DNA from 2 places in the Enterobacter sp. UPMP2061 genome. Region 1 is predicted to be linked to the other one. Evidence: predicted binding sites of a transcription regulator. Region 1 holds the regulator's gene; the other holds the start of a gene.
The links. Region 1 encodes PurR, which represses purine synthesis genes. Its sites were predicted from a motif close to CANGCAAACGTTTGCNTG; they were not measured.
Positions count from the first base shown of each region.

Region 1 (5,840 bases):
TTTCCGAGAGTGAAAATCGCCATCAGGAAAATCAGCGCATTGCGGCGAGCGCGGTGGGAAAGCAGCAGCGTCATCAGCGGCGCGCCCACCATCACGCCAATCGCGTAGGCGCTAATTAACATACCGGCCGCAGGAATTGAGACGTCCACACCCCGGGCGATAACAGGCAATAACCCCATCGGGGAGAATTCAGTGGTGCCAATCCCAAAGGCGCCAATCGCCAGGGCCAGCAGGGGAAAATTGATTTTCATGAAGAGACTCCGGATACCGTGCCATAACCCGGCACAGAACTAAGAAGTCAAAAGCATGACATCAATCACAAAAAATGAGAAGTTAACATTTTGGCAAAAGATTTTTGCCGGAGAGGTAACAATAGCGGCAAGAGAGGGAGAAGGTTCTCCCCCCTCCTGAATCAGTGCAGCGCAGCGGTTAAACCACCCGCAACAATCAGGGCAAGAACAACAATGGTGGTAAACAGCGAAAACTTCAGATCGGTACTCATCAATTTTTCTCCTTTTATTCACCCTACGAAAAGTGAGCTTGCTCATTTTTACACAGTTCAGGTCAAAAATCTTCCAGGATTTAAGCGGATATCCACTTTACCTCTTCCCCTTTTCATCAAGATAGGACAAAATTCCACGCTAAATTTATTAGCGTACCGGCCACTGACCCCCTCCTGACGTCCTGTGTCGTTTTCCCGGCGTGTCGCAACTCATGTTTGCGTGATAAGGGTGAGAGAAGGCAAACGTTTACCTTCAATTTTTTCAGGAGCTTAGGATATGGTCTGGAGTGACATTTAATGGCAACAATTAAAGACGTAGCAAAACGCGCAAACGTTTCCACTACAACCGTATCACATGTTATTAACAAAACGCGTTTCGTCGCTGAAGAGACGCGTAATGCCGTCTGGGCGGCAATCAAAGAGCTGCACTACTCGCCAAGTGCGGTCGCCCGCAGCTTGAAGGTTAATCACACCAAATCGATTGGTCTGCTGGCCACCAGCAGTGAAGCGGCCTACTTTGCTGAAATCATCGAAGCCGTTGAAAAAAACTGCTTCCAGAAAGGCTATACCCTGATTCTGGGCAACGCGTGGAACAACATTGAAAAACAGCGCGCTTACCTGTCAATGATGGCGCAAAAGCGCGTCGACGGCCTGCTGGTAATGTGTTCTGAATACCCCGAGTCGGTCCTTTCTATGCTGGAAGAGTATCGCCACATTCCGATGGTGGTCATGGACTGGGGCGAAGCGCGCGCAGACTTTACCGACTCCGTTATTGATAACGCCTTTGAAGGCGGCTACATGGCGGGGCGTTATCTGGTAGAACGCGGTCATCGTGAAATTGGCGTGATCCCGGGTCCGCTGGAGCGTAACACCGGAGCTGGCCGTCTGGCCGGTTTCATGAAAGCGATGGAAGAGGCGCTGATCACCGTGCCGGAAAACTGGATTGTTCAGGGCGACTTCGAGCCGGAGTCGGGCTATCGCGCCATGCAGCAGATCGTCTCCCAGCCGCATCGCCCTACCGCGGTGTTCTGCGGCGGCGACATCATGGCGATGGGCGCGCTCTGCGCGGCGGATGAACTCGGCCTGCGCGTCCCGCAGGATATCTCGGTGATCGGCTATGACAACGTGCGCAACGCCCGCTTCTTTACCCCGGCGCTGACCACCATTCACCAGCCGAAAGATTCGCTGGGTGAAACGGCCTTCAACATGCTGCTGGACAGGATCGTCAACAAGCGTGAACAGTCCCAGTCCATTGAAGTTCACCCGCGCCTGATTGAACGCCGTTCCGTTGCGGACGGTCCGTTCCGCGACTACCGTCGTTAATCTCATTACGGGGCCAGCTATGCTGGTTCCCGCAACCACTCCCGGTTCAGCGTTTCGCTGTCGCCCAGATAATCCAGCAGCCAGGCCATGGCGGGCGAGACGTCGTTTTGCTGCCACGTCAGACAGCACGCGGCATCCGGGAAGGGGTTTTCCAGCGTCAAGGCCACCCACTCTCCCGCGTCGATGCGCGGGCGCGCAAAATGCACCGGCACCATGCCAACGCACAGCCCCGCGCTCAGACAGGTGGCTGACGACTCCCAGTCCGGTGCGACCACGCGGCGCTGATTATCCAGCAGCCAGGTAATGCGCTTGGGCAGCGAGCGGGAGGTATCTTCCAGCACCAGCGAGGGCCAGTTGCGTAAGGTGTCATCGCTCAGCGGACCTTCCAGCGCCGCCAGCGGGTGATCGCGCGCGACCACGCAGGTCCAGCTCAGCATGCCCATGTCGCGAAACGCGTAGCGCCCCCCAACCGGGATCGCCTGGGTTGCACCAATCGCCATCTCCGCCCTGCCGTCCGCCAGCGCATCCCAGACGCCGTTGAACACTTCCTGCGAAACACGCAGTTCGACGTCGGAAAAATGACGATAGAAATCGACGATCATCTGCCGGGTCCGCTCCGGCTTAACGATGTTATCCACCGCGATAGCGAGATGCCCGCGCCAGCCGTTGGCGATCTGCTGGCACTGCTCACGGGTGATCTGCATTTTTTTGATAACAGACCGCCCTTCCTTCAAAAACCACGCTCCGGCAGGCGTGAGCTCCACGTCGCGATGACGCCGCTCGAACAGCGGCACCGCCAGCCACGCTTCCAGCTGGCGCACCGTATAGCTGATAGCCGAGGGAACGCGATGCAGCTCCTGGGCGGCACCGGTAAAGCTGCCGTTACGCGCCACGGCATCAACCACTTCAAGGGAATAATCTGACCACATATTTAGCCTGCAAAATTTTTGAATGCACCCGCCAAATATTAGCGTTTCACAAGCCGCTTTACACTCCCTACACTCTGCGCCAACGTACACCTGCCTCCTCAGGAGAAAAAACAGTGCAACCCAGGAAAGGATTTTTAGTCTGGCTCGGCGGCTTAAGCGTGCTGGGCTTTTTGGCGACCGATATGTATCTGCCCGCGTTCGCCGCGATGCAGGAAGATTTGCAAACCCCTGCCGCCGCCATCAGCGCCAGTTTAAGTTTGTTCCTCGCCGGCTTTGCTTTTGCGCAATTGCTGTGGGGGCCGCTCTCGGATCGTTTCGGCCGTAAGCCCGTCCTGTTGTTGGGTCTGGCGATTTTTGCCGTAGGCTGTCTGGGCATGCTGTGGGTCCGCGATGCCGCCTGGCTGCTGGCGCTGCGCTTTATTCAGGCGGTCGGTGTCTGCGCCGCAGCGGTGACCTGGCAGGCGCTGGTGACCGATTACTACCCCGCCTCGCGCACTAACCGCATATTCGCCACTATTATGCCGCTGGTCGGCCTGTCGCCGGCGCTTGCCCCGTTACTGGGCAGCTGGATCCTGGCGCATTTCGACTGGCAGGCCATTTTCGCCACGCTCTTTGCTATTACGCTGGTCCTGATGCTGCCTGCTTTCGGGCTTAAACCTGCGCATAAAAAAGAGACGCATCCGGACGCAAAGCCCATCACCTTTACCTCTTTACTGCGGTCGAAAGCCTATCGCGGTAACGTGCTGATTTATGCTGCCTGCTCTGCCAGCTTCTTTGCCTGGCTAACCGGTTCGCCGTTCATTCTGCATGACATGGGCTACAGCCCGGCGGCTATCGGCCTGAGCTATGTACCACAGACCATCGCCTTCCTGGTGGGTGGCTATGGCTGTCGCGCCGCGCTGCAAAAATGGGGAGGCCAACAGATGCTGCCCTGGCTGCTGGTTTTGTATGCGCTAAGCGTGATTGCGACCTGGGCTGTCGGCTTTATTCCCGGCGCCGGGCTTGCAGAAATTTTGATTCCGTTCTGCGTCATGGCGATCGCTAACGGGGCCATCTACCCTATTGTTGTAGCCCAGGCGTTGCGTCCATTTCCGCAGGCGACAGGCCGCGCTGCCGCGCTGCAAAATACCCTGCAACTTGGCCTGTGCTTCCTGGCAAGTCTCGTGGTCTCTGCGTTGATTGCAACCCCGCTGCTCACCACTACCAGCGTGATGCTGGTCACCGTTGCGCTGTCGGGTTTGGGCTATCGCATGCAGTCCTCAGCCCATCGCGAGCAGAGTGAAAACGCGCAGACAGAAACGTCGCACGCCTGATTGCGCGGGAAACTATGTTAAATACCAGTGATTAGGTTGCTAACAATTTTCTGTTGAATCACCAAATTTTGCGGCCTATACTAAATTTGGTTCGATTAAATACGATAAATATTAAGTGTTAACGGGAGCCGGAGCGCTCCCGTTTTACCATGGAAGGCATTTCGGCAAGGGTTATCTCCCTTCCTCTGTTCTACGTCGGATATTAGCCTCGCGGGCATTTACCGTGAGATTTCTCACAAACCAAAAAAGCGTCTACGCTGTTTTAAGGTTCTGATCACAGCAAGGTGATGGAGAAGCTATGAGTTCATCGTGTATAGAAGAAGTCAGCGTTCCGGACGATAACTGGTCCCGGATCGTCAGCGAACTATTGGGACGTGCGGGCATTACGATTAATGGCTCATCCCCCTCCGATCCCCAGATAAAGCATCCCGATTTTTTCAAACGCGTGTTACAGGAGGGGTCGTTAGGGCTGGGTGAAAGCTATATGGACGGCTGGTGGGAGTGTGAGCGGCTGGATATGTTCTTCTCCAGCGTATTACGCGCCGGTCTTGAAAAACAGCTCCCTCGTCATTTCAAAGATACCTTACGCATTGCCTCCGCCCGCCTGTTCAATCTGCAAAGTAAAAAACGGGCGTGGATCGTCGGTAAAGAGCATTACGACCTGGGCAACGATCTGTTCAGCCGTATGCTCGATCCTTTAATGCAGTACTCCTGCGGATACTGGAAAAAAGCGACGACCCTGGAAGAGGCGCAGCAGGACAAGCTGCAACTGATCTGCGATAAATTGCAGTTACAGCCCGGTATGCGTGTGCTGGACATCGGCTGTGGCTGGGGTGGTCTTGCCTGGTTTATGGCGAAAAATTACGGCGTCAGCGTAGTCGGCGTCACGATTTCCGCTGAACAGCAGAAGATGGCGCAGGAACGCTGTCTGGGTCTGGATGTTGATATTCGGCTTCAGGACTACCGCGACCTGAACGAGCAGTTCGATCGCATTGTTTCCGTAGGTATGTTCGAGCACGTGGGGCCGAAGAACTACAAGACTTACTTCGAGGTCGCCGATCGTAACCTGAAGCCTGAGGGAATTTTCCTGCTACACACCATCGGCTCTAAACGCACCGATAACAATGTGGATCCCTGGATCAACAAATATATCTTCCCGAATGGCTGTTTACCCTCTGTTCGCCAGATTGCGAACGCCAGCGAACCGCATTTTATTGTGGAAGACTGGCATAACTTCGGCGCAGATTACGACACCACCCTGATGGCCTGGCATGAACGTTTCCAGGCTGCATGGCCTGAAATCGCCGACAACTATTCGGAACGATTCAAACGGATGTTTAGCTATTATCTGAATGCCTGTGCGGGCGCGTTCCGTGCGCGGGATATACAGCTTTGGCAGGTGGTGTTTAGTCGTGGGATTGAGCACGGTCTGCGTGTGGCTCGCTGAAAAAATAACCCCGGTTAACCGGGGTTATTTTTTATTCTTCTTCCATGGTTTTAATTATCGCCGCCTCTTTCGCCGCCAGTACGCGCTCAACGGTATCCACGACCGCCTGGGTCTGGGGATCAATTTCGATATTTACGCGCTGCCCCAGTTTTTTTGCGCCAAGCGTAGTACGTTGCAGCGTTTCAGGAATTAAATGCACGCAAAAACGCGTTGGCGTCACTTCACCGACGGTCAGACTAATCCCATCGATGCCAATAAATCCTTTATAAAGGATGTATTTCATTAATGACGGATCCTGCACCTTAAACCAGATTTGACGGTTATTT
Region 1 covers NZ_JBSKJP010000001.1:1,053,542-1,059,381, reverse strand. Annotated here, with positions in the region: gene ACWKXX_RS05170 (MFS transporter) at 1-251, opposite strand, end outside; gene cydH (cytochrome bd-I oxidase subunit CydH) at 413-502, opposite strand; gene purR (HTH-type transcriptional repressor PurR) at 800-1,825, shown strand; gene punR (DNA-binding transcriptional activator PunR) at 1,843-2,754, opposite strand; gene punC (purine nucleoside transporter PunC) at 2,868-4,067, shown strand; gene cfa (cyclopropane fatty acyl phospholipid synthase) at 4,366-5,514, shown strand; gene ACWKXX_RS05140 (riboflavin synthase) at 5,546-5,840, opposite strand, start outside.

Region 2 (5,840 bases), on a different contig from region 1:
GAGACGCCGAAACAAGAGGATGTGAAGCCATGACAAGCCGTAAACCTGCCCATCTGTTACTGGTGGATGACGATCCCGGGCTGTTAAAGCTGCTGGGAATGCGTCTGGTCAGCGAAGGCTACAGCGTGGTCACCGCTGAAAGCGGGCAGGAGGGGCTGAAAGTGCTCAGCCGCGAGAAAATCGATCTGGTGATCAGTGATTTGCGCATGGATGAAATGGATGGCCTGCAACTGTTCACGGAGATCCAGAAGCAGCAGCCCGGGATGCCGGTGATTATCCTCACCGCTCACGGATCTATTCCTGATGCGGTGGCCGCAACGCAGCAGGGGGTATTCAGCTTCCTCACCAAACCAGTGGATAAAGACGCCCTCTATAAAGCAATCGACAGCGCCCTTGAGCATGCGGCGCCATCCGGCGACGAAGCCTGGCGTGAATCCATCGTGACGCGTAGCCCTGTGATGCTGCGCCTGCTGGAACAGGCGCGGATGGTGGCGCAATCCGACGTTAGCGTGCTGATCAACGGCCAGAGCGGGACCGGGAAAGAGATCCTGGCCCAGGCTATCCACAACGCCAGCCCGCGCAGTAAAAATGCCTTTATTGCCATCAACTGTGGCGCGCTGCCGGAACAGCTGCTTGAGTCTGAGCTCTTCGGCCATGCCCGCGGCGCCTTTACCGGCGCGGTGAGCAGCCGTGAAGGGCTGTTCCAGGCGGCTGAGGGGGGCACGCTGTTTCTTGATGAAATTGGCGATATGCCCACGCCGTTGCAGGTCAAACTGCTGCGCGTGTTGCAGGAGCGAAAAGTGCGTCCGCTTGGCAGCAACCGCGATATCGATATCAACGTGCGTATTATTTCCGCTACCCATCGCGATTTACCCAAGGTGATGGCGCGCAACGAGTTCCGTGAAGATCTTTACTATAGACTGAATGTCGTCAACCTGAAAATCCCGGCGCTGGCCGAGCGTGCGGAAGATATCCCACTGCTGGCAAATCACCTTTTGCGCCAGGCCGCTGACCGCCACAAACCATTCGTGCGCGCGTTCTCCACCGATGCGATGAAACGCCTGATGACCGCAAGCTGGCCGGGCAACGTACGCCAGCTGGTGAACGTGATTGAGCAGTGCGTGGCGCTGACGTCATCGCCGGTGATCAGCGATGCGCTGGTGGAGCAGGCGCTCGAGGGGGAAAACACGGCCTTACCGACGTTTGCGGAAGCGCGAAACCAGTTCGAGCTGAACTATCTGCGTAAGCTGCTGCAAATCACCAAAGGCAACGTGACCCACGCGGCGCGCATGGCCGGGCGTAACCGTACCGAGTTTTATAAATTGCTCTCACGCCACGAGCTGGAAGCGAACGATTTTAAAGAGTAATACCGCAAAATTCGCCTGAATATGATACTGTGAGCAACCGATTACGAGGCTGCTTACTGGCAAGAGTTTAAGGACCCACCATGAAAAAGATTGATGCGATTATTAAACCTTTCAAACTGGATGATGTACGTGAAGCGCTGGCAGAAGTAGGCATCACCGGGATGACCGTAACTGAAGTGAAAGGTTTTGGTCGTCAGAAGGGCCACACCGAGCTATACCGTGGCGCAGAGTACATGGTGGACTTTCTGCCGAAAGTGAAAATCGAGATCGTGGTGAGCGATGATATCGTCGATACCTGTGTGGATACCATCATCCGCACGGCGCAGACCGGTAAAATTGGCGACGGGAAAATCTTCGTCTTTGACGTGGCGCGCGTGATCCGTATCCGTACCGGCGAAGAAGACGACGCGGCGATTTAACATTCTTGCCGGGTGGCGCTGCGCGTACCCGGCCTAAAAAACCCTTCGTAGGCCCGTGCAAGCGCAGCGCCGCCGGGCGATTACAGCACTTTATGCGGGCCGAAACATTCGTAATGAATGTTGTCTTTATTCACGCCCAGGTCTACCAGCTGCTTCGCGGCATACTGCATAAACGCTACTGGCCCACAAACGTAGAACTGCATCCCCGGTGCGCTGAACGCCCCTTCATGCTGCCCTAAATTCATCAGGCCTTCGCTGTCGAAACGAGCCGCTGCGCGGTCTGCCGCCGTCGGCAGGCGATACCAGGTATGCGCGGTGAAACGCGGCAGGGTCGCTCCGAGCGCTTTGACTTCATCCGCAAAGGCGTGCACATCACCGTTCTCCGCCGCGTGGAACCAGTTAACCTGCGCGCTGTGGTTTGCTTTCGCCAGCGTATCCAGCATCGCCAGCATTGGCGTCTGACCTACGCCTGCGGAGATCAACGTCACCGGGGTATTCGTTTCAACGGCCATAAAGAAATCGCCCGCCGGTGCCGCCAGATGGACCACGTCGCCCACGCTGGCTTCGTTATGCAGCCAGTTGGATACCTGACCGCCTTCCTCACGTTTAACCGCAATGCGATAGCCTTTGCCGTCTGGCTTGCGGGTCAGGGAGTACTGGCGAATCTCCTGGTGCGGGAAGCCTTCAGGCTTCAGCCAGACGCCCAGATACTGGCCCGGCTGGTAATCGGCAACCGGCTGACCGTCCACTGGCTCAAACTCAAAGCTGGTGATCAGTGCGCTGCGCGGGGTTTTCTCAACGATGCGGAAGGCGCGCGTGCCTTCCCAGCCGCCATTCTTGCTGGCGTTTTCACTGTAGATCTGCGCTTCACGGTTGATGAATACGTTTGCCAGTACGCCATAGGCCTTACCCCAGGCATCCAGTACCTCCTGGCCCGGGCTGAACATTTCGTCCAGGGTTGCCAGCAGGTGACTGCCTACGATGTTGTACTGCTCAGGTTTGATCTGGAAGCTGGTGTGCTTCTGGGCGATTTTTTCCACCGCAGGCAGCAGAGCCGGCAGGTTTTCGATGTTGCTGGCATAGGCGGCAATAGCGTTAAACAGCGCTTCGCGCTGATCGCCGTTACGCTGGTTGCTCATGTTGAAAATCTCTTTGAGCTCCGGGTTATGCGCGAACATGCGATCGTAGAAATGGGCGGTCAGTTTAGGACCCGTTTCAACCAGCAGGGGGATTGTGGCTTTCACGGTAGCGATGGTTTGGGCGTCGAGCATAGCAGCTTCCTTCTGATGTTACTTTAATGATGTATTTTATATGCATCTTATAAAAATACCCCTGCAATGTAAATGGTTCTTTGCATCGTGAAAAATATGCATCACAAAGCTGAAAAGAAATCCGTTGAAAATGGCGAGAGCTTTATTGCTCAAACCCTTGCGTGGCGTGGAGGTAAACGTTTGCGTAAAATCGTTTGTCAAGACCTGTTATCGCAGAACTATTCAGTTATACTGTTGCCCGTCGTCCAACAGGACTGCCTTTTCAGGCCAAAAATTTACTTGTTAGCTGAGTCAGGAGATGCGGATGTTAAAGCGTGAAATGAACATTGCCGATTATGATGCCGAACTGTGGCAGGCTATGGAGCAGGAAAAAGTACGTCAGGAAGAGCACATCGAACTGATCGCCTCCGAAAACTACACTAGCCCGCGCGTGATGCAGGCGCAGGGTTCTCAGCTGACCAACAAATATGCTGAAGGTTATCCGGGCAAGCGCTACTACGGCGGTTGCGAATACGTTGATATCGTTGAGCAGCTGGCGATTGACCGTGCGAAAGAACTCTTTGGCGCTGACTACGCGAACGTCCAGCCGCACTCTGGCTCTCAGGCTAACTTCGCTGTTTACACCGCGCTGTTGCAGCCGGGCGATACCGTTCTGGGTATGAACCTGGCGCAGGGCGGCCACCTGACTCACGGCTCCCCGGTTAACTTCTCTGGCAAACTGTACAACATCATCCCTTACGGTATTGATGAGTCCGGAAAAATTGACTACGAAGACATGGCGAAGCAGGCCAAAGAGCACAAGCCGAAGATGATCATCGGTGGCTTCTCTGCTTACTCCGGCATCGTTGACTGGGCCAAAATGCGTGAAATCGCTGACAGCATCGGCGCGTACCTGTTCGTCGACATGGCGCACGTTGCCGGTCTGATTGCGGCAGGCGTTTACCCGAACCCGGTTCCACATGCGCACGTTGTGACCACCACCACCCACAAAACCCTGGCGGGTCCACGCGGTGGCCTGATCCTGGCAAAAGGCGGTGACGAAGAGCTGTACAAAAAGCTGAACTCCGCCGTGTTCCCAAGCGCCCAGGGCGGCCCGCTGATGCACGTTATCGCCGCGAAAGCCGTCGCGCTGAAAGAAGCGATGGAGCCAGAGTTCAAGGTTTATCAGCAGCAGGTTGCTAAAAACGCCAAAGCGATGGTGGAAGTGTTCCTGAACCGTGGCTACAAAGTGGTCTCTGGCGGGACTGAAAACCACCTGTTCCTGCTGGACCTGGTTGATAAGAACCTGACCGGTAAAGAAGCTGACGCAGCCCTCGGCCGCGCCAACATTACCGTCAACAAAAACAGCGTGCCAAACGATCCGAAGAGCCCGTTCGTGACTTCCGGTATCCGTATCGGTTCTCCGGCCGTAACTCGCCGTGGCTTTAAAGAAGCGGAAGTGAAAGAGCTGGCGGGCTGGATGTGTGACGTTCTGGACAACATCAATGACGACGCGGTTATCGAGCGCGTTAAAGGTAAAGTTCTGGACATCTGCGCACGCTTCCCGGTGTACGCATAATTCTCTGCGTCGCAGAACTGAAAAAGGCCGCTCATGCGGCCTTTTTTTATGGGCTAACGTCGGTCGAGGGAGATGGCCCCCGGCCCGGTAATCGCCAGCAAAATAAAGCCGCCAGCGATACTCACATTTTTGTAGAAGTTAATCATATTTGGCAGAACCGCATCGCCCGTCATATCCCAGTAGTGGTGACCAATCACCGCTGTTCCCAGCGTATAGAAGACAAAGATCACCGCGAGGGGGCGGGTGAAAAAGCCCAGCACGATCAGAATCGCGGCGGGGACTTCCATCACCACCGCAATAATGGCGGCCAGCATGGGCATGGGGGCGCCGAGCGACGTCATATACTGAACGGTGCCGCTAAACCCCGTCAGCTTGGGATAACCGAAAATAATAAACAGGACCACAATAGCAATGCGGGCAATTAAAAGCAGGAAAGAACGAGAGGAGCCGAAATCGAAATAACGTAAGTTGTTCATGGCAAACGACCTCTTCAGGCGATGTTCTTTAAACGTAATACAATTTTGCCGCTCTCGCCATACGCCGACCGGCTGTCCATGATGTTAATTTATCGTTAATTTATAGCGCGCTAACGACTTGCTAAAGTCAGGGATTAACGCCAGACTATCGCCTCCATTTCGGGAGGGATTCATGGTCTTGCATTCCACGCGCTGGCTGGCGCTCAGCTATTTCACCTATTTCTTTAGTTACGGTATTTTTTTGCCTTTCTGGAGCGTCTGGCTCAAGGGAATTGGTCTGACGCCTGAGACCATTGGCATCCTGCTGGGCGCGGGGCTGGTGGCACGTTTCCTGGGTAGCCTGCTGATTGCGCCCCGCGTCAGCGATCCCTCCTTACTGATTAAAGCGGTGCGAATTCTGGCCCTGCTGACGCTGGTCTTTGCGGCCTGCTTCTGGGTCAGCCATCAGTTTGCCTGGCTGATGGTGGTAATGGTTGGCTTTAATCTGTTCTTCTCCCCGCTAGTGCCGCTGACGGATGCCCTGGCGAACACCTGGCAAAAGCAGATCACCATGGACTATGGCCGCGTGCGCTTGTGGGGATCGATTGCCTTCGTGATCGGCTCTGCGCTGGTCGGGAAACTGGTCAGCCTCTATGACTATCGTGCCATTCTGGCGCTGTTAACGCTCGGCATCGCCTCGATGCTGCTCGGTATGTTGCTGCGTCCGTCGGTAATGCCGCAGGGCGAAAGCCGCCATCAGGAGAGCGCCG
Region 2 covers NZ_JBSKJP010000002.1:37,337-43,176, forward strand. Annotated here, with positions in the region: gene qseG (two-component system QseEF-associated lipoprotein QseG) at 1-33, shown strand, start outside; gene glrR (two-component system response regulator GlrR) at 30-1,367, shown strand; gene glnB (nitrogen regulatory protein P-II) at 1,448-1,786, shown strand; gene hmpA (NO-inducible flavohemoprotein) at 1,867-3,057, opposite strand; gene glyA (serine hydroxymethyltransferase) at 3,362-4,615, shown strand; gene ACWKXX_RS05800 (DoxX family protein) at 4,669-5,091, opposite strand; gene ACWKXX_RS05805 (3-phenylpropionate MFS transporter) at 5,264-5,840, shown strand, end outside.
Region 2: glyA (serine hydroxymethyltransferase) is a predicted target of PurR. The motif match lies at 3,227-3,244, and genes of this name have one in related genera.